Regions from separate parts of the Rhodococcus aetherivorans genome, predicted to be linked through region 2. Evidence: predicted binding sites of a transcription regulator. Region 2 holds the regulator's gene; the other holds the start of a gene.
The links. The regulator LexA, encoded in region 2, represses DNA repair genes until DNA is damaged. The targets are predictions, from matches to a motif close to CGAACANNTGTTCG.
Positions count from the first base shown of each region.

Region 1: the regulator LexA is predicted to act here: its motif matches at 2,017-2,030, upstream of OCS65_RS18570 (HNH endonuclease signature motif containing protein).

Region 1 covers NZ_CP106982.1:4,112,773-4,117,154, reverse strand. The annotation lists gene rdgB (RdgB/HAM1 family non-canonical purine NTP pyrophosphatase) at 1-412, shown strand, start outside; gene OCS65_RS18585 (DUF3817 domain-containing protein) at 517-903, opposite strand; gene OCS65_RS18580 (hypothetical protein) at 900-1,319, opposite strand; tRNA gene OCS65_RS18575 (tRNA-Leu) at 1,388-1,472, opposite strand; gene OCS65_RS18570 (HNH endonuclease signature motif containing protein) at 1,520-2,002, opposite strand; gene OCS65_RS18565 (type I polyketide synthase) at 2,409-4,382, shown strand, end outside.
Region 2 covers NZ_CP106982.1:3,742,532-3,760,285, forward strand. The annotation lists gene OCS65_RS16845 (DEAD/DEAH box helicase) at 1-13, shown strand, start outside; gene OCS65_RS16850 (amidohydrolase) at 17-1,459, shown strand; gene OCS65_RS16855 (LysR substrate-binding domain-containing protein) at 1,464-2,216, shown strand; gene OCS65_RS16860 (VOC family protein) at 2,252-2,629, opposite strand; gene OCS65_RS16865 (hypothetical protein) at 2,725-3,381, opposite strand; gene OCS65_RS16870 (alpha/beta fold hydrolase) at 3,522-4,571, shown strand; gene OCS65_RS16875 (cysteine dioxygenase family protein) at 4,683-5,270, shown strand; partial or broken gene OCS65_RS29955 (MBL fold metallo-hydrolase) at 5,626-5,925, shown strand; gene OCS65_RS16885 (hypothetical protein) at 5,951-6,148, shown strand; gene OCS65_RS16890 (hypothetical protein) at 6,260-6,523, shown strand; gene OCS65_RS16895 (aminotransferase family protein) at 6,573-7,835, opposite strand; gene hrpA (ATP-dependent RNA helicase HrpA) at 7,904-11,824, shown strand; gene nrdR (transcriptional regulator NrdR) at 11,867-12,340, opposite strand; gene OCS65_RS16910 (LysM peptidoglycan-binding domain-containing protein) at 12,533-13,180, opposite strand; gene lexA (transcriptional repressor LexA) at 13,432-14,145, shown strand; gene OCS65_RS16920 (acyl-CoA dehydrogenase family protein) at 14,239-15,381, opposite strand; gene OCS65_RS16925 (uracil-xanthine permease family protein) at 15,462-16,772, opposite strand; gene ptsP (phosphoenolpyruvate--protein phosphotransferase) at 16,846-17,754, opposite strand, start outside.

The sequences.
Region 1 (4,382 bases), 360 kb from region 2:
CGTCGCAGATGATTCCGGACTCGAGGTCGATGCCCTCAATGCGATGCCCGGGGTGCTCTCCGCCCGGTGGTCGGGGCGGCACGGCAACGACCACGCCAACACCGAACTGCTGCTCGGGCAGCTGCAGGACGTTCCCGACGAGCGCCGCGGCGCGGCATTCGTCTCTGCCTGTGCCCTCGCCGTTCCCGGTGACGACGGCGAGATCGCGGTGCACGTCGTGCGCGGTGAGTGGCGCGGCGCCATCGTCCACAGCCCGCGCGGCGCCAACGGTTTCGGCTACGACCCGGTGTTCCGGCCCGAGGGGGAGGAGCGCACCGCCGCCGAGCTCAGCGCCGAGGAGAAGGACGCCTCGTCGCACCGCGGGCGCGCACTGGCACGATTGGTGCCCGATCTCGCAGCGCTCGCCCGCTGACGCCCGCCGCCGCGGCGCGAAGCCTGCGCTCCCACGCGAAACAAGAAGCCGCCCACGCAATCGCGTGGGCGGCTTGCTGTTTCGCGCGCCGATCGGCCGGCCGGTCAGACGCCGAAGTCGGCCTTGACCTGCTTCGTGCGCTGGTGCTCGACGAAGAACGACAGGAACGGGATCGTGCCGGCGAGGAGGGTGCCGATCGTGCGGCCCGCGGGCCAGCGCACCTTGATCGCCAGGTCGAGCGTGAGCACCAGATACACCGCGTAGACCCAGCCGTGGACCACGGCGATCCAGCCGGGGACGTTCTCGACCTTCAGGATGTACTTCGCGACCATCTCGCCGGTGAGCACGAGCAGCCACACGCCGGTGATCCAGGCGAGCGCGCGGTACCGCGTCAGGGCCGAGGCAATCTTCTTCCGGTCGGCCTCCGGACGGGACTGCGGCGCGGTCGAACCGCTCGTCTGGTCGGGTGCCTGCTCGGGGGTCGTGCTCACTGAGCGCTCCTATCGGACCTGCGCGCAAGCTGCGCGAGGTAATCGTTGTACTCCAGCATCTGCCGAGCCTCCGGGTCGTCCGGATCGACGGCCGCGTTCGGATCGAGCCCAGTGCGGGGCCGCTGGGGGAGGAGATCCTCGGGGATCTCGGTGGGTTCCTTCGGTTCCGACGCGCGCGGTGCACCCGTGGCCTGGCTCTCGGCGTCCTCGGTCTCGAGTTTCACGAACCGGCGGTAGGCGTAGACGCAGAAGAAGGCGAAGGCGGGCCACTGCAGGGCGTAGCCGAGGTTCTGGAACGTGCCGCCCACGGCCTCGAACCGTGTCCATTGCCAGAAACCCAGACCGAGACAGCCGGCCGCGGCGACCGCCACCAGTACGACGAGGGCAAGGCGACGCGGCGGACGGTTCTCGGACACGTCATCAAAAGTACCCGAGCGGCCCCTCGACCTGCCAAGAGCGGTCGGGGGCCGTGGGCGAGGTCACGTGGTGCGCGAGGGGGGACTTGAACCCCCACGTCCGAAGACACGGCGTTCTAAGCGCCGCGCGTCTGCCTGTTCCGCCACTCGCGCTTACCAGCGTCACCATACGCGACTACATCCGTCCTTCCTCGCTCGACCTATCGGGCGCCAAAGCGTTTTCTCGCGGCCCAGGTCGGGGTTTGGCTGTGGCAGTTGGGGCACAGGAAGCGGATGTTCTCCGGACGGGAATCATTCGGATTCCCATCGATGTGGTCGACATGGAGCGTTATCGGGTAGTCGCACCATTCAGTGCCGATGCCACACCCCTCGCACTTGTAGGGACGACCGGACTCGATGAGGGCGCGGCGAAGCAGATTCGGTCTCTGTCGGGGAGCGCCGGTCGGTTTGCAGACAAGCACCTCCCTCCATGCGAGACGGTTCAGGGCATGACTGCCCTTGGTGTGCGCCGATCCGGTGAAGTGCGACGTGTCGATGCCCAGCCGTTTGATCCGGCGACTGAGGTGATGGTGCGAACCCCCGCTCGGCACCAGGCCCAAGTAGCGCATGACCCCCGCAACGCTCGTCGAGTTTCGGACCGCATCCTCGAGGACTTCCCGTGTGTACTTCGTCGACCGTCCCATCATCCCCCCTGGATCGAATGTATGTTCGATGCGCGGGACTGTATCGGACGGCGCCGACAAATTGCCGAAAGTGCCCTCATGCACGCGTTTCGCGGTCAGTCAAGATGGTAACGATTGTGTAACGATAAACCTGAGGGATTCCTCAGGTTGATGGACGTCCATGTAGCCGCGCAGCCTGCGCGGACTCTCCCTACCAACCGGTCACTTCTCCGACCTCCTGTGAGTGATCTCACGTGCCCCTTCGGGGGAGGTAACCCGCGCGGAACAAAACATGAGGAACCCCTCATGATTTTGTGTCACTCTTGGGTAGCCCGAACGAGCAGATCAGAGCCCATCAGAACGCCAACGGCGGCGCGGGCGGCCACGAGACCACGCCCTTGCGGTGTTCAGGAGAGGAACTACACGCGTGACGATCGACGAGACCACACCAGCCGACAACGGACGGAACTCGAAGGCATCACGACGCGCCAGTGACCGGGGCAACGCCCCCGCTTCCCGTAAGGGCGCGCTGGTCGACAAGCTCCTCGCCGGGGAGCCCTACGCACTCGCCTTCGGTGGTCAGGGCGCTCCCTGGCTCAGCTCCCTCGAAGAACTCAGCCGCGACAACGGGCTCGAGCCGGTCCTGACCGAACTGGTCAACGAGGCCACCGCGCTGCTCGCGCCCGTCGCACACGACCTCGTCGTCGTGCGCCCGAGCGGCTTCGACCCCATCGCCTGGATGCTCGAGCAGGAGGTCGCCGACGAGGACGAGACGCCCGTCTCCGGCCCCTCCGAGTCCACGCTGACTTCCGCCGCGGTCTCGCTGCCCGGCGTGTTCCTGACCCAGGTGGCCGCGCTGCGCGCGCTGGCGAACCAGGGCCTCGACGTGACCGCCCAGGCCCCGGCCGCCGTGATCGGCCACTCGCAGGGCGTGCTGGCCGTCGCGGCCACCGAGGCCGCCGGCGCCAAGGACGGGCAGATCCTCGCGATCGCCCAGCTCATCGGTGCCGCCGCCACCCTCGTCGGCCGTCGCCGCGGCATCATCGCCGGCGCCGAGCGCTTCCCGATGCTCGCGGTCGCGAACGTCGACCCCGAGCGCCTGCGCGCCGTCGTCGCCGAGGTCTTCGCCGACCAGGACCCGCAGCGCTCCGCGGTCGTCGCCATCCGCAACGCCCGCCGCCGCGTCGTGCTGTCCGGCCCGCCGGCCGCCCTGGCTCGCGTGCAGCAGCGCTGCGAGGAGATCTCCGCCGCGGAGACCCGCGAGCGTGAGGCGAAGAAGCGCGGCGGTGCCGTGTTCGCCCCGACCTTCGAGCCGGTCTCCGCCGAGATCGGTTTCCACCACCCCGCTCTCGCCGACGCGGTCGAGCAGGTCGCCGACTGGGCCGCCCGCTGCGGCCTGGACGCGGACCTCGCCCGCTCGCTGGCGCAGGAAGTGCTCGTCGACCCGGTCGACTGGGTCGCCCTCGTCGACGACGCCGTCGCGGCCGGCGCCTCGTGGATCCTGGACATGGGTCCCGGTGAGCTGCTGACCCGTATGACCAGCTCGGGCCTGCGTGGCCAGGGTGTGGGCATCATCGCGGCCGCCACCCGCGGCGGTCAGCGCAACCTGCTGACCCCGGGCGCGGAGCCCGAGGTGCCGCAGCCGTGGTCCGCGTTCGCGCCGAAGCCGGTCACCCTGCCCGACGGCCGCCAGGGCGTCGAGACGGCGTTCACGCGCCTGACCGGCCGCTCCCCGATCCTGCTGGCCGGCATGACGCCGACCACCGTCGATCCGAAGATCGTCGCCGCGGCAGCCAACGCCGGCCACTGGGCCGAGCTCGCCGGCGGCGGCCAGGTCACCGAGCAGATCTTCGCCGACCACGTCGAGGAACTGAAGGGGCTGCTCGAGCCGGGCCGCGCCGTGCAGTTCAACTCGATGTTCCTCGACCCGTACCTGTGGAAGCTGCACGTGGGTGGCAAGCGGCTGGTGCCGCGGGCCCGCGCCGCGGGCGCGCCGTTCGACGGCGTGGTCGTCACCGCCGGCATCCCCGAGCTCGAGGAAGCCGTCTCGATCATCGAGGAGTTGACCGAGGCCGGCATCAGCTACGTCGCCTTCAAGCCGGGCACCGTGGCGCAGATCCGCTCGGTGATCCGCATCGCGAACGAGGTGCCGAACTACCCGGTCATCGTCCACATCGAGGGCGGCCGCGCCGGTGGCCACCACTCGTGGGAGGACCTCGACGATCTGCTGCTCGCCACCTACGCCGAGCTGCGCACCCGCTCCAACCTGGTGCTGTGCGTCGGTGGTGGCATCGGCACCCCCGAGCGGGCCGCCGACTACCTGACCGGCCGCTGGTCCACCGCCCACGGCTTCCCGGCGATGCCGCTCGACGGCATCCTCGTCGGCACCGCGGCGATGGCG
Region 2 (17,754 bases):
CGTCGAGGGCTGAGCGGTGCCGCCGTCCCTCGTCCTGCGTGGCGCCCGCACGGCGCCCGGTGCCGGCCCGGTCGACCTGCCGATCACCGGCGACCGCATCGGCGGTGACATCGCGGGCAGCACCGAGGTCGTCGACGCCGGCGGGCGACTGGTGCTGCCGGGCCTGTGGGACGCGCACGTGCACTTCGACCAGTGGACCCTCGCGCAGGCCGCGCTCGACCTGTCGGGCGCGACGTCGGCCGCGCACGCGGTCGCGCTGGTGGCCGCCCGCCTGGCCGGTGACCCCGCCCCCGTCGTGGTCGCGCACGGTTTCCGCGACGGGCTGTGGCCGGACACGCCCACCGCTGCGGCGCTCGATGCGATCGCCCCCGCCCGGCCGGTCGTCGCGTTCAGCGCGGACCTGCACAGCGCCTGGTTCAATACTGCTGCGCTACAGCGTTTCTCGCTGCATCCACACCCCACGGGGCTGCTGCGGGAAACCGAGTTCATGCCGCTGATGAACGAGATCCAGCGCGTCGACCCCGAGGTGCGCGATCGCCTCGTGGACTCCGCGGCCCGGGCGGCCGCCGCCCGCGGCGTGGTGGGCGTCGTCGACTTCGAGATCGCGGACACTCTCGCCGCGTGGAGGCGCCGCATCGGCGCCGGGACGCGGCACCTGCGTGTGCGGTGCGGGATCTGGCCCCGGTGGCTGGACGCGGCGATCGCGGCGGGCATGCGCACCGGCGACGTGGTACCCGGCACCGCGGGGCTGGCGACGGTGGGTCCGCTGAAGGTGATCGTCGACGGATCGCTCGGCACCCGCACCGCCTACTGTCACGACCCGTATCCCGACGGCGGGCACGGGGTGTTGTCGGTGCCGCCGGAACGGCTCGAGCCGCTGATGCGCCACGCCCACGAACACGGGGTCGAGAGCGCGATCCACGCGATCGGTGACCACGCCTGCGAGCACGTGCTCGACGCGTTCGCCGCCACCGGGGCGCGCGGCAGCGTCGAGCACGCCCAGTTCGTGGCCGAGCGCGACTTCCCGCGGTTCGCCCGGTCGGGTGTCACGGCGAGCATCCAGCCGGCGCACGTGTACGACGACGTGGACCTGGCCGAACGGTACTGGCCCGGCCGCACGCACCGCGCCTTCCCGTACGGGACGCTGCACGCGGCCGGGGCGCGGCTGGTACTGGGCTCCGACGCGCCGGTCGCGCCCCTGGATCCGTGGCGGACGCTGGCCGCCGCGATCGACCGCACGCTGCCCGACGGCCGGGTCTGGCACCGCGAGCACGAACTGGACCTGCAGGTGGCGCTGGCCGCGTCCACCGGTGGTCGTGCCCGCGTCGCCGTCGGCGACGTCGCCGACCTGGTGGTGCTCGACGCGGACACGCTGCCCCGCTCCGGTGCGGAGCTGGCCGCGATGCCGGTGTGGGGCACGATGCTCGGCGGACGCTGGACGCACGGGCCGCTAGCCTGAGCGGGTGAGCGAAGAGTCCGCCCCGGTGTTCCGGCTGGCCTACGTCCCCGGGGTCACCCCCGCGAAATGGGTGCGGGTGTGGGCGGAGCGGATACCCGACGTCCCCCTCGAGCTGGTGCCCGTGGACGCCGCCGACGGCGAGGCCGCGGTGCGCGACGGCACGGTCGACGCGGCGGTGCTGCGGTTGCCGCTGCCGCGCGAGGGGCTGTCGGTGATCAATCTCTACACCGAGGTATCGGTGGTGGTGGTACCCGAGGAGCATGCCGTCGCGGCCGTCGACGAACTGAGCGTCGCCGATCTCGCGGAGGAAACGGTGCTGCATCCGCGCGACGACGTGCTGGACTGGGCGCGCCTGCCGGGAGAGGCGGCGTTCGAGCGCCCGGCCACGACGGAGACGGCCGTGTCGTACGTCGCCTCCGAGGTGGGGGTGCTGGTCGTGCCGCAGTCGCTGGCCCGGCTGTACCACCGCAAGGATCTGACGTACCGGCCGGTGACCGATGCCCCGCAGTCGCAGGTGGGCCTGGTGTGGCTTTCGGAGCGGACCACCGATCTGGTCGAGGAGTTCGTCGGGATCGTGCGCGGCCGCACCGCCAACAGCTCCCGCGGCCGGCAGGACGAGTCCCAGCCGAAGCAGAAACGGCGCGGGGAGCGGCAGGGATCGCAGCCGAAGAAGGTGGTCGGCGACAAGAAGCCGAAGACCCGCCGCGGAAACGCGGGCCGGCCGAAGAGCGCCGGACGGGCGCGCCGGCGCCGGTAGCCGCCCGGGAGGCCCCGGGCCGGAACACGGACCGCTCACGCGGACCGCACCAGGCAGAAGAGGTGGCCGCTCGGATCCCGGTAGGTGCGGAAGGTCGGGCTGGGGTTGGGCCCGACGACGCGGGTTGCGCCGTGCCGCAGCACCCACTCCTCCGCGGCGTCGAGGTCGTCGACCTCGAGGTCCAGGTGTGCCTGCAGCCCGACCCGGTCGTCCGGCCACGTCGACGGGGTGAACTCGGGGGCCAGCTGGAACGCCAGGCCCCCGCCGGCCGGGGCGCGCAACTGGACCCAGTCGTCGTCGGTGGCGGCGTCGTCGATGTCCCAGCCGAGCAGCACGGCGTAGAACGAGGCCAGCCCGGACGGGTCCGGCGTGTCGAGGACGTAGACCTGCAGTGCGATGGCGGGACGCGACATGGGCTCATGATCCCGCGAAGTCGTCGCGCGGGCCCGGCAAACGGGCCTATCCGGCGGCGTGGGCCTTCGGCGGGGCGACCGAGCGCACCAGCCCCTCACCCGTTTTCGGGAGGCACGACCTCGATCTCGCGCCCCCATGCGACCCCGGGCGCGGCCGGCAACCGGTCCCCGCTCCAGAACCGTCCGGGGTCGTACCAGTTGCTGCCGCGCCCGCGTTGCTCGAGCAGCCCCATCGCCTCCAGGGTCGCGCCCACCACCTCGGCGCAGTACGCGCGCTCGAGACCCGCATCCGACGTGCGTTTCCGCCACGGCAGCCGGCCCGCGAACCAGCGCCCCGCCAGCCGGCCCGTCGAGGGGAACGGCGTGCCGTCCAGCCGGGCGACGGTGCGCAGCAGCTGATCCTCCTGCTCCGGCGTCACCTCGACGCCGAGCTGGCGCAGCCAGCCGCGCTGCCCGTACCGGGCACTCCACACCTGCACCGCCTCGCGCAGGTCGTGCAGCTGCACACCGCGGTGGTGCCGGCCGGTCCACATGTCCGGCAGGCTCCTGCCCAGCTCGGCATGCCACATCAGCGGTGGCAGATCAGCGAGGACCACCGCCATGCCGACGTGGTTGACGGGGGCGTTGGTCAGCGTCTGGATCGCCCGGTCGGCGTGGCTGCTGCCGCGGAAGATCCAGAGGTCGCCGGTGCGGGTCAGTTCCACCGCCTCGTCGAGGGTGATCCGGGACTGCGCTGAGCTCCGCTGCTGCATGACCGACAGCCTCTCACGCGGGGAGGTAACGGGATCCGGCCGCCGAGCACGGGAGGTGGTGGCCGGCCCGCCGTCGCTGCCCCGCCTCGCTGCGCCTCACCCGAGGTTGACAGCGCGGCAGACGGCGCTACGGTGCAGGGATGGACCACGAGGTCCGGTACGCCGCCAGCGGGGATGTCAGCATCGCGTACCAGGTGCTGGGCAAGGCGGGACCCGACCTCGTCTTCGTTCCGGGATTCGTCTCGCACCTCGACCTCGCCTGGGAGGAGCGGTTCTTCGCGCGTTTCCTGCGCGGCCTGGCGTCGTTCGCCCGGTTGATCTGGTTCGACAAGCGGGGCACCGGCCTGTCGGACGTGCCGCGGGAGGAGGTGTCCATGGACGCCTGCGTCGAGGACATCCGCGCCGTGATGGACGCCGCCGGGTCCCGGCGGGCGACCCTGTTCGGGGTCGCCGTCGGCGCCGGGATCTGCACCTCGTTCGCGTTGAAGTACCCCGGCCGCACACGTTCGATGATCCTGTGGGACGCCCATGCCCGGCTCCTGGAGGACGACGGGTATGCGGCGGGGTGGAGCGAGGAGTTCTTCTCGTCGGTCCTGGCCGGCATCGACGAGGGGTGGGCGACGGGCTCCGGCATCGCGTCGATGAATCCGACCCTGGCCGGGGACGAGCGGTATCGATCCTGGTTCGCGCGTCACGCCCGGGCGGCGGCGGGCCCGGCGCAGGCACGGGACCTGTTCCGGCTCTGCGCCGCGACCGATCTTCGTCCGAGGCTGCACGAGATTCGGGTGCCGACGCTCCTGCTCCACCACGTCGACGATCCGTGGCTGTCGGTCGAGCATTCCCGCTACGTCGCGGCGCGCGTTCCGGGCGCGACACTCGTCGAACTGCCCGGGATCGATCACTGGCCCTGGATCGGCGACATGGACGCGGTGCTGATCGAGATCGAGGCCTTCCTGACGGGGGTACGGCGGGGCCGCCGGGACCGCCCGGCCTGGGGGCCGGAGGCCCTGAGCACCCGCGAACGGGAGGTGGGCGCGCTGGCGGTCGCCGGACTCAGCTCCCCCGAGATCGGCCGGCGCCTGTTCATCAGCGAGCGAACCGTGGAGACCCACCTCGCCAACATCTACGCGAAGCTCGGCATCAACTCGAGGGTGGAGTTGGTGCGGCGGGCGGTCGAATTCGGTCTGTGAGCCGGCGCCCGGCACCACCGGGACGGCGCGCGACGTCCGTACTGGTACCGATGCATTCATCACTGTTGTGCGCATACCGTTCTCTTCGAGAGCGGTTGCAGGAGGTGCATCATGAACAGGCACACCGAAGTCGGCCACCGGCAGTCGATCCACGATCTGATCCCCCGCCTCCGACAGGCGTCCGCACTGCGCGACGGACCGGAGGCGGTCCGTGCGGTTCTGGCCGCAGCAGTCGCCGACGACAGCGACTGGCTGGACCCGCAGTACCAGGAGCGTCCCGAGACGCGGGACTGGGTGCTGTACCCCCTCTACCGGGCCTCGGACGGGCACCTGTCGATCCTGGTGGCGGTGTTCAAGGCCGGAGTGAGCACTCCGGCGCACAATCACGGCGCGTGGGCCGTGGTCGGCGTGTATCGGGGCCGGGAACGGGAGACGTGGTATCGCCGGCTCGACGACGGGAGTGTGCCGGGCAGGGCCCGGCTCCAGGTTGCCGACACCTTCGTGAACCCGCGGGGCACGGTGACCGTCGTTCCCGACGGAACGATCCACTCGGTGGAGGCACTCGACGGGACCGATGCGATCTCGATCCACGTCTACGGCACGGACATTCTCACGCAGAACCGCAGCACGTTCGATCTGCGGACGGGCAGCGAGGCGCCCTTCCGTCCCGATTTCACCGACCTCGGCCCCGAGCACTGACGGCCCGGCCGGCCGAAGGCTGTTTCACCGTATCCACCGGAAGGAGGAGGGCGTGAGGACGGGAGCGGAGACCCGCGATCGACGATCCGCCGGACAGCTGCCGGAGCGGGACCCCGTACGGGTGGAGCTCCGGCCGGTCGACGCGGTCGATGTGACGACGCTGGTGGACAACTCCTCCGACGTGCTGCTGCCCGACGTGGGGCCCGTCCGCCGCTGGGGGCCGGCCGGATCGGCAGGTCCGCTCCCGATCGTCCCCAGCGATCTGGCGGTCGGATTCCGGACTGTCGACCTCCTCCGAGCGGAGCACGGGTTCTCCGTACTGATCGAGGTCCGGGTCGGCGAAACCACGCACCGCGTGCTCTACGACGCGGGGGCCACGCCGGACGGCCTGATGGCGAATCTCGATCGGCTGGCGATCTCCCCGGACGGCATCGAGGCGATCGTGTTCAGCCACGGCCACTTCGACCACGTCATGGGTCTGCAGGGCCTCGCCCGCCGGCTCGGTTCCCGGCACCTGCCGATCCTCGTGCACCCCGACTTCTGGACGAGGCGGCGCATCGTCGGTCCCGACGGCGCCTTCGAGTTACCGACGCCGAGCCGAGCGGCTCACCGGGGTCGGCCGGCTCCATGCCGTCCTCGGCGGGTTCCATCTCCGCGACGGCCCGATCGTCCCCCGGACGGTGACCGCCCTCGCCGCGGCGGATCCGGCCGTGGTCGTGCCCGCCCACTGCACGTCGTGGAAGGCGCAGCACGCGCTGTTCACCGCCCTCCCGGACGCCTTCCACCCCAATGCCGTCGGCAGCCGATTCGAATTCCGGACAAGCCCGCAGCCGGATACGGCCGCGCAGGGACGCAACGGAGTACCGGACAGGCCCTGAGGCACACTGTTCGGCCGGAGCGTCCGGGCGATCGCGCCGATCGACGGTGGCGAGCATCGGTCCCAGGTGAGCGCGGCCCCAGCCCAATCCCTACCGTCTAGGCTCGCGCCCATGGCATTGAAGGGCAGGCAGTGGTGGAAGCTCGTCGGACTCGCCGGTGTGGTCGGCGTCGCGGCGACGGGCGCAGTCGTCGCGCGCGACGAGCGCAGACGACGCGCCCACACGCCCGACGAGGTACGCACGGTGCTCCACGACCGCTACGCCCGCGTCGCCGCCGCGCACGACACGCAGGGCGCGGTACCGCTGGACGACGTGCCCACGGGACTGCGCGAGCGGATCTGCACTGTGCTGCAACGGCTCCGCCCCCGCCGCTGACGCGACCCGCGGTGCCGGTGCCGAACGGTCGGCGCCGCTCGATCGTCGATCAACCCAGGGCCGAGGAGAACCCGTCCACGAGGCCCTGCACCTGCTCGTCCGTCATCACGAACGACGGCGAGATCTGCAGCGCACCCTGTCCCGCCGCCCGGCTCGAAACCCCGTGCCGCCGAAGCGCCTTCACGAACTCCAGCGCCTCACCCGGGTCGGCGAGCTGCACTGCGGCGACGGCGCCGAGACCACTGCGGACCTCCGCGACGCGCGGGTGCTCGGCCAGCGGGGACAGCTTCTCGTGCAGGGTCCGCTCCAACCGCGCCGACTCGTCGAGCAGGTTCTCGCGCTCGATGATGTCCAGGTTCGCCAGGGCAGCCGCGGCGGCACCGGCGTGCCCGCCGTAGGTGTAGCCGTGCCGCCACCACACCCCGCCGGCAAAGAACGGCTCGGCCACCTTCGGCGCCACGAACACCGCGCCCATCGGCACGTACCCCGAGGTGAGGCCCTTCGCCGTGGTGATCAGGTCGGGTTCGAGTCCGAACCGGCCAGAGGCGAACCACGACCCGCCGATGCGGCCGAAGCCGGTGACCACCTCGTCGACCACGAAGAGCACGTCGTGCTCGCGGCAGATGTCGCGGACCTCGGCGAGATAGCCCTCCGGCGGCAGGTACACCCCACCCGCGCCGATGATCGGCTCACAGAAGAACGCCGCGATCCGGTCCGCGCCGACCCGCTCGATGAGGGCGAGCAACGACTTCGCGTCGTCCCAGGCCACCTTCGCGGCGTCGTCCCACAGGTTCCCGTACCCCTCGGCGTTGACGGGGATCCCGGCGAGCGACGTGCCTCCGACGTGCATGCCGTGGTAAGCCTTCTCGCGACTGACGACGAGGGTCTTCTCCGGCCGGCCCATCTCCTGCCAGTAGCGGCGCGTCAGCTTGGCCGCGGTGTCGATCGAATCGGAACCGCCCGAGGTGAAGAAGATCTTGCTGCCGGGAACGGGAGCGATCGTCGCGAGCCGCTCGGCCAGCTCGACGGTCGGCTCCGCGGCGAGGTCACCGAAGTTGGAGTAGTGCGCCACCTTCGCCAGCTGCGCCGCCACCGCGTCACCGATCTCGGAGCGGCCGTGGCCGACGTTCGCGAACCACAGGCCGGCGGTCGCGTCGAGATAGCGGGTGCCGGCGGAATCCCAGATGTAGGCGCCCTCTCCGCGCGCGACGACGAACGCACCGTCCCGCTCGACGACACCCATGTCTGCGAACCCGTGCCACAACGCGCCCACGATCTGCTCCTGTTCCACGAACGGCGATGAAATTGCCATCCTATGCGGCGACGGTCCGCGGGTGCCGCGCGGCGACGGTCCGCGCTTCGCTAGGCTGTTGATTCAGCATGTCCACCTCACCCGAGACCCCGCGCTCCCCCGCCCCGCCCGGGGCGACCCGTCGCGACCTGAAGGCAGGCCTCACCGAGGTATCGCTGCGCGATGAGCACCGCATCCGCCGGCGGCTCGACCGCGCCCGCGGACCCGAGGCGCTGGCGAAGATCGCCGACGAGATCGAGCAGGCGCGGTTGCGGCTCGCGGCGCGGGCGGCCGGCGTGCCGACGGTCACCTACCCCGACAACCTCCCGGTCTCGCAGCGCAGGGACGACATCGCCGCCGCGATCCGCGACCACCAGGTGGTGATCGTCGCCGGCGAGACCGGCTCCGGCAAGACCACGCAGATCCCGAAGATCTGCCTCGAACTCGGCCGCGGCGTCCGCGGCCTGATCGGGCACACGCAGCCGCGCCGCATCGCGGCCCGGGCGGTCGCCGAGCGCATCGCCGAGGAACTCGACTCCGAACTCGGCGACACCGTCGGCTACACCGTCCGGTTCACCGACCGGGTGTCGGACTCGACGCTGATCAAGCTGATGACCGACGGCATCCTCCTCGCCGAGATCCAGCGCGATCGGCTGCTGCGCCGTTACGACACCCTCGTCATCGACGAGGCCCACGAACGCAGCCTCAACATCGACTTCATCCTCGGCTACCTCAAGGAACTGCTGCCCCGGCGGCCGGACCTGAAGGTGATCATCACCTCGGCGACCATCGACCCGGAACGGTTCGCGAACCACTTCGCAGCGGCCGACGGCACGCCCGCGCCCATCGTCGAGGTCTCCGGCCGCACCTATCCGGTCGAGATCCGGTACCGTCCCCTGACGGTCGAGGTGGGCGACGCGCTCGTCGACCGCGACCCGGTGGATGCCGTCTGTGAGGCGGTCGAGGAACTCTGCGCCGAGGGAGACGGGGACATCCTCGTGTTCCTCTCCGGTGAACGCGAGATCCGCGACACCGCCGACGCGCTGCGCGACCGCAAGCTACGGGGCACCGAGATCCTGCCGCTGTACGCGCGGCTGTCCGCCGCCGAGCAGCACCGGGTGTTCACCCCACACACCGGCCGGCGAGTGGTGCTGTCCACCAACGTCGCCGAAACCTCGCTCACCGTGCCCGGTATCCGCTACGTCGTCGACCCCGGCACCGCGCGGATCTCCCGCTACTCGGTGCGCACCAAGGTCCAGCGACTGCCCATCGAGGAGATCTCGCAGGCCTCCGCCCGGCAGCGGTCCGGCCGCTGCGGCCGCGTCGCCGACGGCATCTGTATCCGGCTGTACTCCGAGGAGGACTTCGAGGCCCGCCCCGAGTTCACCGAACCGGAGATCCTGCGCACCAACCTCGCCTCGGTCGTGCTGCAGATGACGGCGCTCGGGCTCGGCGACCTCGCCTCGTTCCCATTCGTCGAGGCCCCCGACCCGCGGGCCGTCCGCGACGGTGTCGCGCTGCTCGAGGAACTCGGTGCGCTCGAACCGCCGTCGAAGGACGAACCACCGAAACTGACCGGCACCGGACGCGAACTCGCGCTGTTGCCGGTCGATCCGCGCATGGCGCGGATGATCGTGGAGGGTCACCGCAACGGGTGCCTGCGCGAGGTCCTGATCATCGTTGCGGCGCTGTCGATCCAGGACGTGCGCGAACGGCCGGCCGAGTTCCAGCAGGCGGCGGACGAGAAGCACGCCCGGTTCGCCGTCGAGGGCTCGGACTTCCTTGCGTACCTGAAGCTGTGGGACTACCTGAAGGAGCAGCGGAAGGAACTGTCGTCCAGCCGGTTCCGCAAGATGTGCCGCGACGAGTTCCTGCACTGGCTGCGGATCCGGGAATGGCAGGATCTGCAGGGCCAGCTGCGCCAGATCACCCTCAACCTCGGGTGGGAGACGCGGCATCAGGACGTCGGCCACGACGCGATCCACCAGTCGCTGCTGGCCGGGCTGCTCTCGCACGTCGGCGTGCGTGAGGGCGAGAAGCGGGACTTCCTCGGCGCGCGCGGGACCCGGTTCGCGATCTTCCCCGGCTCGTCGCTGTCCAGGAAGCCGCCGCGCTGGGTGATGGCCGCCGAGCTGGTCGAGACGTCGCGGCTGTGGGCTCGGGTCACCGCGCGGATCGAACCCGAATGGGCCGAGAAGCTCGCCCCGCACCTGGTCAAGCGCACCTACTCCGAACCGCACTGGTCCACCAGGCGCGAGGCCGCCATGGCCTACGAGCGGGTCACGCTCTACGGCATTCCCCTGGTCGCGCAACGGCCCGTGCAGTACGGCCCGATCGACCGCGAGGCCTCACGCGAGCTGTTCATCCGGCATGCCCTCGTCCAAGGCGAATGGCGGACGCGCCACAGGTTCTTCCACGCCAACCGTGAGTTGCTCGAGGACGTGGAGGCGCTCGAGCACCGGGCCCGCAGGCGCGACATCCTCGTCGACGACGAGACCCTGTTCGAGTTCTACGACCAGCGCGTCGGACCGGAGGTCGTCTCGGCGCGGCACTTCGACGCGTGGTGGAAGAAGAAGCGGCAGAAGAATCCCGACCTGTTGACCTTCACCCCGGAAACGGTGGTCAACCAGGAGGCGCCCACCGTCCTCGGCGGCGACTACCCCGACGCGTGGCGGCAGGGCGATCTGCAGTTCCCCCTCACCTACCAGTTCGAGCCCGGCACCGAGGAGGACGGCGTCACCGTCCGCATTCCCGTCGCGCTGCTGGCCGGGGTCCGGCCGGTCGGCTTCGACTGGTCGGTACCCGGTATGCGGGTCGAGCTGGTCACCGCCCTGATCAAGACGCTTCCCAAGCATCTTCGCCGCCAAGTCGTTCCGGCACCGGACTTCGCTGCGGCAGCCCTCGCGTCCGTGCAGCCGCGCTCCGAGCCGCTCGTCAACGCGATGGCGCGGGAGCTGTCGCGGCTCGGCGCGGCGCGGATCGAGCCGAGCGACTTCGACCCGACCGCCCTGCCGGACCACCTGCGGATGACGTTCGCGGCCGTCGACGAACGCGGCGCCGTACTCGCGCGCAGCAAGAGCCTGACCGCGCTGCGCAGGCAGCTGGCGAACCGTGTCGAGGCCGAGGTCTCCCGGGCGGCGTCGAGCACCGAGCGCGCGCCGGCACTGGTATGGACAGCCGAGACGCTCGGCACCCTCGAGCCCACGGTCACACGCACCGTCGCCGGCCAGCAGGTGACCGGATATCCGACGCTGGTCGCCGAGGATGGTGGCGTGGCCGTGCGGGTGCTCAGCACCCCGCACGCGCAGCAGGCCGCGATGCGCACCGGGCTGCGGGCTCTGCTGCTCGAGGCGGTCCCGATGCAGGCGCGCGCCGCGACGTCGGGCCTGAGCAACGGCGAACGGCTGGCGCTCGGCCGCAATCCGGACGGCTCGTTCGAGGATCTGCTCGAGGACTGCCGGGCGTGCGCCGTGGACGAGCTGATCGCCCGGCACGGCAAGCCGGTGCGCACACCGGACGAGTTCACCGCGCTGGCGAAGGTGGTGCGGGCCCAGTTGCCGGGCCGGGTGGCGGCGCTGCTGAAGCTCGTCGTCCCCGCCCTGGCCAGGGCACACGAGGTGGAGGTGCTGCTCGAACGGGTGCGCGGCGAGGCCGCCGAGGACGTGCGTGAACAGCTGACCTCGCTGCTGTTCCGGGGTTTCGTCGCCGAACTCGGCAGTGCCCGGCTGGCCGACCTGCCCCGCTACCTGGCGGCGGCGGCACACCGGCTCGAATCGCTGCCGGCGAGCGCGCTTCGCGACCGGCAGGGCATGGACGTGCTGGACCGGGTCTACGCCGAGTACGACCGACTGCTCGCCCGGCTGCCGGAGGAGCGGGCCACGGCTGCCGACGTGGTGGAGGTCTCGTGGATGATCGAGGAGTTGCGGGTCAGCCTGTTCGCGCAGCACCTCGGCACCCGCGGGCCGATCTCGGAGACGCGAATCCTCAAGGCCGTCGCGGCGATTCGCTGATCCGGCGACGAGGATCCCGGCGCGCGCCGAACGGCGCGGCGCTCAGTCCGGGGACTCGGTCTCGCGTCGGTGCTGGTGCTCGCGCAGTTCCTTGATCTCGCGCTCGAAATCCTCTGCGGAGCTGAAGGACCGGTAGACGGAGGCGAATCGCAGATACGCCACCTCGTCCAGGTCCCGCAGCGGGCCGAGGATGGCCAGACCGACCTCGTTGCTCGGAATCTCCGGGGAACCCTTGGCCCGCACCGCGTCCTCGACCTGCTGGGCGAGGAGGTTGAGGGCGTCGTTGTCGACGTCGCGGCCCTGACAGGCACGGGCCACCCCGCGCACCACCTTCTCCCGGCTGAACGGTTCGGTGACGCCGCTGCGCTTGACGACCGACAGCACCGCCGTCTCGACGGTGGTGAAACGCCTGCCGCACTGGGGGCATGCCCTTCGGCGACGGATCGCGGCCCCCTCGTCGGCTTCGCGGGAATCGACGACGCGGGAATCGGGGTGCCGGCAATACGGGCAGTACATGTCGATTCCTTCGTCGTAGCCGTGCTGGCCGCGACGTCGGCGTCGAACCGATGCCGTCCTCCCGAGACCGGACTCACCGGCAGGCGAATCGCTCTCGGCGCGACCACACGAGGTGGTGTGACTGACAAGAGTCGACAATACCTGCATACCCGGATCGTCGGCCGGATCCGGTACCCGCCCGTCCATGCCGGTTCACCGCGGCGCGGAGGCCGGAACGAGCAGGGTCTGGCCGTCCCGCAGACGGCCGTCCGACATGGCATTGAGTTCGAGGATCCGCTCGATCGCCTCGGGGCGGGGCAAACCCGGAGTCACCCGCGCCGCGACGTCGCCGAGCGACTCCCCCGCCTGCACGACGGTGACGTCGGTACGTGCGGCCCCGGCCGCAACCTGGCTGGTGCGCAGGTGGGCAATCCCGAGCAGTCCCGCGGTCGCGACCGCGGTCAGCAGGGCCGTCGCCAGTACGGTGCGCAGGCCGGGCTGCGCGGTCCCGGCGGGCCGGTGCGGGACGCGCGAGACCCGGACCGGAGCGCGCCGGTAGTCCACCACCCCCGGATCCGGGCGGACCGGCAGCCGCCGGTCCGGCGCCTCGTGCGGCCGCCGGGCGAGGTGCGTCGCCGCGGAGCGTCGTGCCCGGCCCTCGCCGTCCCGTCCGGTGTCGTACTGCCCTGGGTCCTCGAACTGCCCTGTGTCCTCGAACTGCCCGGTGTCGTTGCACGGCCCTGTGTCGCACTGCCCGGTGTCGTCGTAGTGTCCCGTGTCGTACTGCCCGGTGTCGTCGCACTGGCCTGGGTGGTGCCGGGTGTCGTTCCATTCGGTGCGGCGAACTGCTGATGTCCTCATCGAGGCCTCCGTGTCGCTCGTCCGCGGGACGGGGCCCGCGGCGGAACTTCGGTCACCGCTCGATCGACGGCGAGAGTAATTCGATCACCTGTTCGAAAGAACGTGTGTTCGATGTGTACCACGCCGCTCCGACAAAGTCAGCACTACCGGCCGAAAATCTCGAACAGATGTTTGATAACCGGCCATCGGAGAGCTAGATTCGATCCATCACATCCAGCACATCCGACACACGACGCACGGAGGTCACGATCATGACGGACGGCCATCCCCGGGCCGGGCGGAGCCGGACGACCACCGCCGATCCGGCCGCCGGCCTGACCGAACGCCAGCGCCGCGTCCTCGAGGTGATCCGCGAATCGGTCACCGAACGGGGCTACCCTCCGAGCATCCGCGAGATCGGCGACGCGGTGGGCCTCAACTCCACCTCGTCGGTGGCGCACCAGTTGCGCACCCTCGAACGCAAGGGCTTCCTCCGGCGCGATCCGAACCGCCCCCGGGCAGTGGACGTGCGCGGCCTCGACGATCCGCAGCCTGCGGCCCCGCAGGCGCAGCCGGCGGAGGGGGTCGACACCGCCGCCGAGTCCGCCACGCCGGCCGCCATGGTTCCCGTGCTGGGCAGGATCGCGGCGGGCGGTCCGATCCTGGCGGAGGAGTCCGTCGAGGACGTGTTCCCGCTCCCGAGAGAACTGGTGGGGCAGGGTTCGCTGTTCCTGCTCAAGGTGGTCGGCGAATCGATGGTCGATGCGGCCATCTGCGACGGTGACTGGGTGGTGGTGCGCCAGCAGAACGTCGCGGACAACGGCGATATCGTCGCCGCGATGCTCGACGGCGAAGCGACCGTGAAGACGTTCAAGCGCGTGAAGAAGGACGTGTGGCTGATGCCGCACAACCCGATGTTCGAACCGATTCCGGGCAACGACGCCGTCATCCTGGGCAAGGTCGTCACCGTGATCCGCAAGCTCTGACCTCGCTCCTCCCCGCGAACGCGCGCGGGCGGCGCCGCGGATCGCGGCGCCGCCCGTGCTCGTTCCGGGCCGGGACCGGTGCCCCGGGGCCGGTCAGAGATTCAGGCCGCGGCCGATGATGTCCTTCATGATCTCGTTGGTGCCGCCGTAGATCTTCTGCACGCGGGCGTCGAGATACGCCTTCGCGACCGGGTATTCGCGCATGTAGCCGTAACCGCCGTGCAACTGCAGGCACCGGTCGATCAGCTCGACCTGCTTGTCGGTGGTCCAGTACTTGGCCATCGCCGCCTCCTGCACGCTCAGGGTTCCGGCGTTGAGCTGCTCGATGCACCTGTCGACGAACACGCGCGCGAGGGTGGTCTCGGTGGCCAGCTCCGCCAGCTCGAACCGGGTGTTCTGGAAGCTGCCGATCGACTTGCCGAACGCCTTGCGGTCGCGGCAGTACTGCATCGTGTCCTCGAGCACGGCCTCCATCGCCGCCGCCGCCACCACGGCGATCGACAGGCGCTCCTGCGGCAGGTTCTGCATCAGGTAGATGAAGCCCAGGCCCTCCTCACCGAGGAGGTTGGCGGCGGGCACCCGCACGTCGGTGAAGTGCAGCTCGGCGGTGTCCTGCGCCGCGAGGCCGATCTTGTCGAGATTGCGGCCGCGCTCGAAGCCGGCCATCCCGCGCTCGACGACGAGGAGCGAGAAGCCCTGCGCCCCCTTGTCCGGGTCGGTGCAGGCGACGACGATCACCAGGTCCGCGTTGATGCCGTTGGTGATGAAGGTCTTGGAACCGTTGAGGATCCACTCGTCGCCGTCCCGCACCGCGCGGGTCTTGATGCCCTGCAGGTCGCTGCCCGTGCCGGGCTCGGTCATCGCGATCGCGGTGATGATCTCGCCGGAACAGAATCCCGGCAGCCAGCGCCGCTTCTGCTCCTCGTTCGCCAGCTTCAGCAGGTACGGCGCCACGACGTCGTTGTGCAGCATGAAACCGATGCCGCTGAAACCTCCGCGCGTGGTCTCCTCGGTGACGATCGTGTTGTAGCGGAAGTCCTCGACACCGCCGCCGCCGTACTCCTCGGGCACGGCCATGCCCAGGAAGCCCTGCGCGCCTGCCTTCTTCCAGACCTCACGGTCGACGATCTTGTCCTGCTCCCACTGCTCGTGGAAGGGAGCCACCTCCTGCTCGAGGAACTTCCGGTACGACTCGCGGAAAAGTTCGTGCTCGGGCTCGAAGAGGGTGCGTTCCATGTGCGCTCCTGTATCCGATGACGTACGTCACGCTCACGGTAGACATCGGAGGACGGGTCTGACGCTGACAGGAACGAGCGTTATTTGTGACCGGACACGCCGGGCGGCCGGCGGCGCAGGTCCGCCGATCGCCGCAGGAGCGGGTAGGCGATCAGGATGCCGATCGAGCCCCACGCGATGCCACCGAGTTCGACGGAACCCACAGTGAGGGTGAGGTCGCCGATCCCGGCCACGAGCGCGGCGGCGGCCACCGTGAGGTTGACCGGATCGGTGAAGTCGACCTTCGCCTCCATCCAGATCCGCACGCCGAGGATGCCGATCAAGCCGTACAGGACCAGGGTGGCGCCGCCGAGCACGCCGTCCGGGACGGTGAAGACGAGGGCACCGAACTTCGGGGAGAAGGCGAGGACCACGGCCGTCGCGGCGGCCACCCAGTACGCCGCGGTCGAGTACACCCGCGTCGCGGCCATCACGCCGATGTTCTCGGCGTAGGTGGTGGTGCCCGAGCCGCCACCGATCCCGGCGAGCGTCGTGGCCAGGCCGTCGGCGAGCAGCGCGTCGCCGGCGACGTCGTCGAGATTGCGGCCGGTCATGGCCGCCACGGCCTTGACGTGGCCGACGTTCTCGGCGACGAGAACCACCACGACGGGCAGGGCGATCAGCACCACGGACAGCTCGAACGCGGGGGCGCGCAGTTCGGGCAGGCCGAACCACGCGGCGTCGCGCAGGGCCGCGACGCGTTCCTCGGCGAGGCCGCCGGAGACGGCGGCGAAGAGCCAGCCGACGATCACGCCGACGAGAATGCCGAGGCGGCCGACGAGGCCGGGGCCGAGCACCGTGACGAGCAGGATCGCGGCCAGCGTGATCGCCGCGACGAGCGGCTGGGCCTCGAAGGATCCGACCGCGACCGGCGCGAGGTTCAGGCCGATGAGGGCGACGATCGCGCCGGTCACGACGGGCGGCATCAGCGCGTCGACGACGCGGGACCCCAGCGCCTTGACGACGAGACCGACGAGCGCGAGGGCGACTCCTACGGCGACGATGCCGCCGAGCTGGGCGGCGGGGCCCTCGCCGGCCGAGGCCGCCAGCGGCGCGATGAACGCGAACGACGAGCCGAGATAGCTGGGCACCCGGCCGCGGGTGATCAGCAGGAACAGGGCGGTGCCGACACCGGAGAAGAGCAGCGTCGTGGTGACCGGGAAGCCTGTGATCGTCGGCACGAGCAGCGTGGCGCCGAACATCGCGATCACGTGCTGCATGCCGATGCCCACGGTGCGGGGCCAGGACAGTCGTTCGTCCGGGGCGACGACCTCGCCGTCGGCAACGCGACGTCCGTCGCCGTGCAGGGTCCAGCCGAACCCGGCCGTCCGCGTCCTCAGTTGTTCGTTCACAACGGGGAATGGTAGGCGCCGGCCGGCTCCAGGAGCAGGTCGCGGGGGTCGCTCCCGACGCGGATCACCTCGGTCAGGCGAGCACGCGGGCCGCCGCCTCGCGCGCCTCGCCGGGGTCGACGGTGCGGAGCACTTCGTCCGCGGCCTCGCGGCACCGGTCGAGGGTGACCGTGGCCAGGCGGGAGCCGACGCCGGCGACGGCTGCTGCCGCACAGGACAACGAGGTGACCCCCATGCCGGTCAGGACACAGCCGAGCAACGGGTCGGCTGCCGCCTCCCCGCACACCCCGACCCGCTTGCCGGCCGCGCGCCCGGCGGCGGCGGTGCGGGCGACCAGGGCCAGCACGGCCGGCTGCCACGGGTCGGTGAGGGCCGCGAGGTGCGGCGACATGCGGTCCGCGGCCATCGTGTACTGCGCGAGGTCGTTGGTGCCGATCGACAGGAAGTCGACGTGTTCGAGGAGGCGTTCGGCGAGCAGCGCGGCAGCCGGCACCTCCACCATCACCCCCGGCACGAGGTCGCGGGCGCGGACGGCGGCGGCGAAGTGCGCGGCCTCCGCGACGGTCGCGATCATCGGCGCCATCACCCACGGCGCGGCGCCTGTGCGGGCGGCCGCGGCGGCGACGGCGTCGAGCTGCCGGTCGAGCAGTCCTTCGGTGGCGGTCGCGATCCGGATGCCGCGCAACCCGAGTGCGGGGTTGTGCTCGTCGGGGTGGTTGACGAAGCGCAGCGGCTTGTCGGAGCCCGCGTCGAGGGTCCGCAGGACGACCTTCCGGCCGGCGAAGGCGGTGAAGACCTCCGCGTAGATCACGGCCTGTTCCTCGACGGTCGGCTCGGTTTCCCGGTCCAGGAAGCACAGCTCGGTCCGGAACAGGCCGACCCCCTCGGCCGGGGTCTCGCGGGCGGCACGGGCACCGGCGCCGTCCTGCACGTTCGCGAGGATCTCGACACGATGACCGTCCGCGGTGGTGCCGGGGCCGGC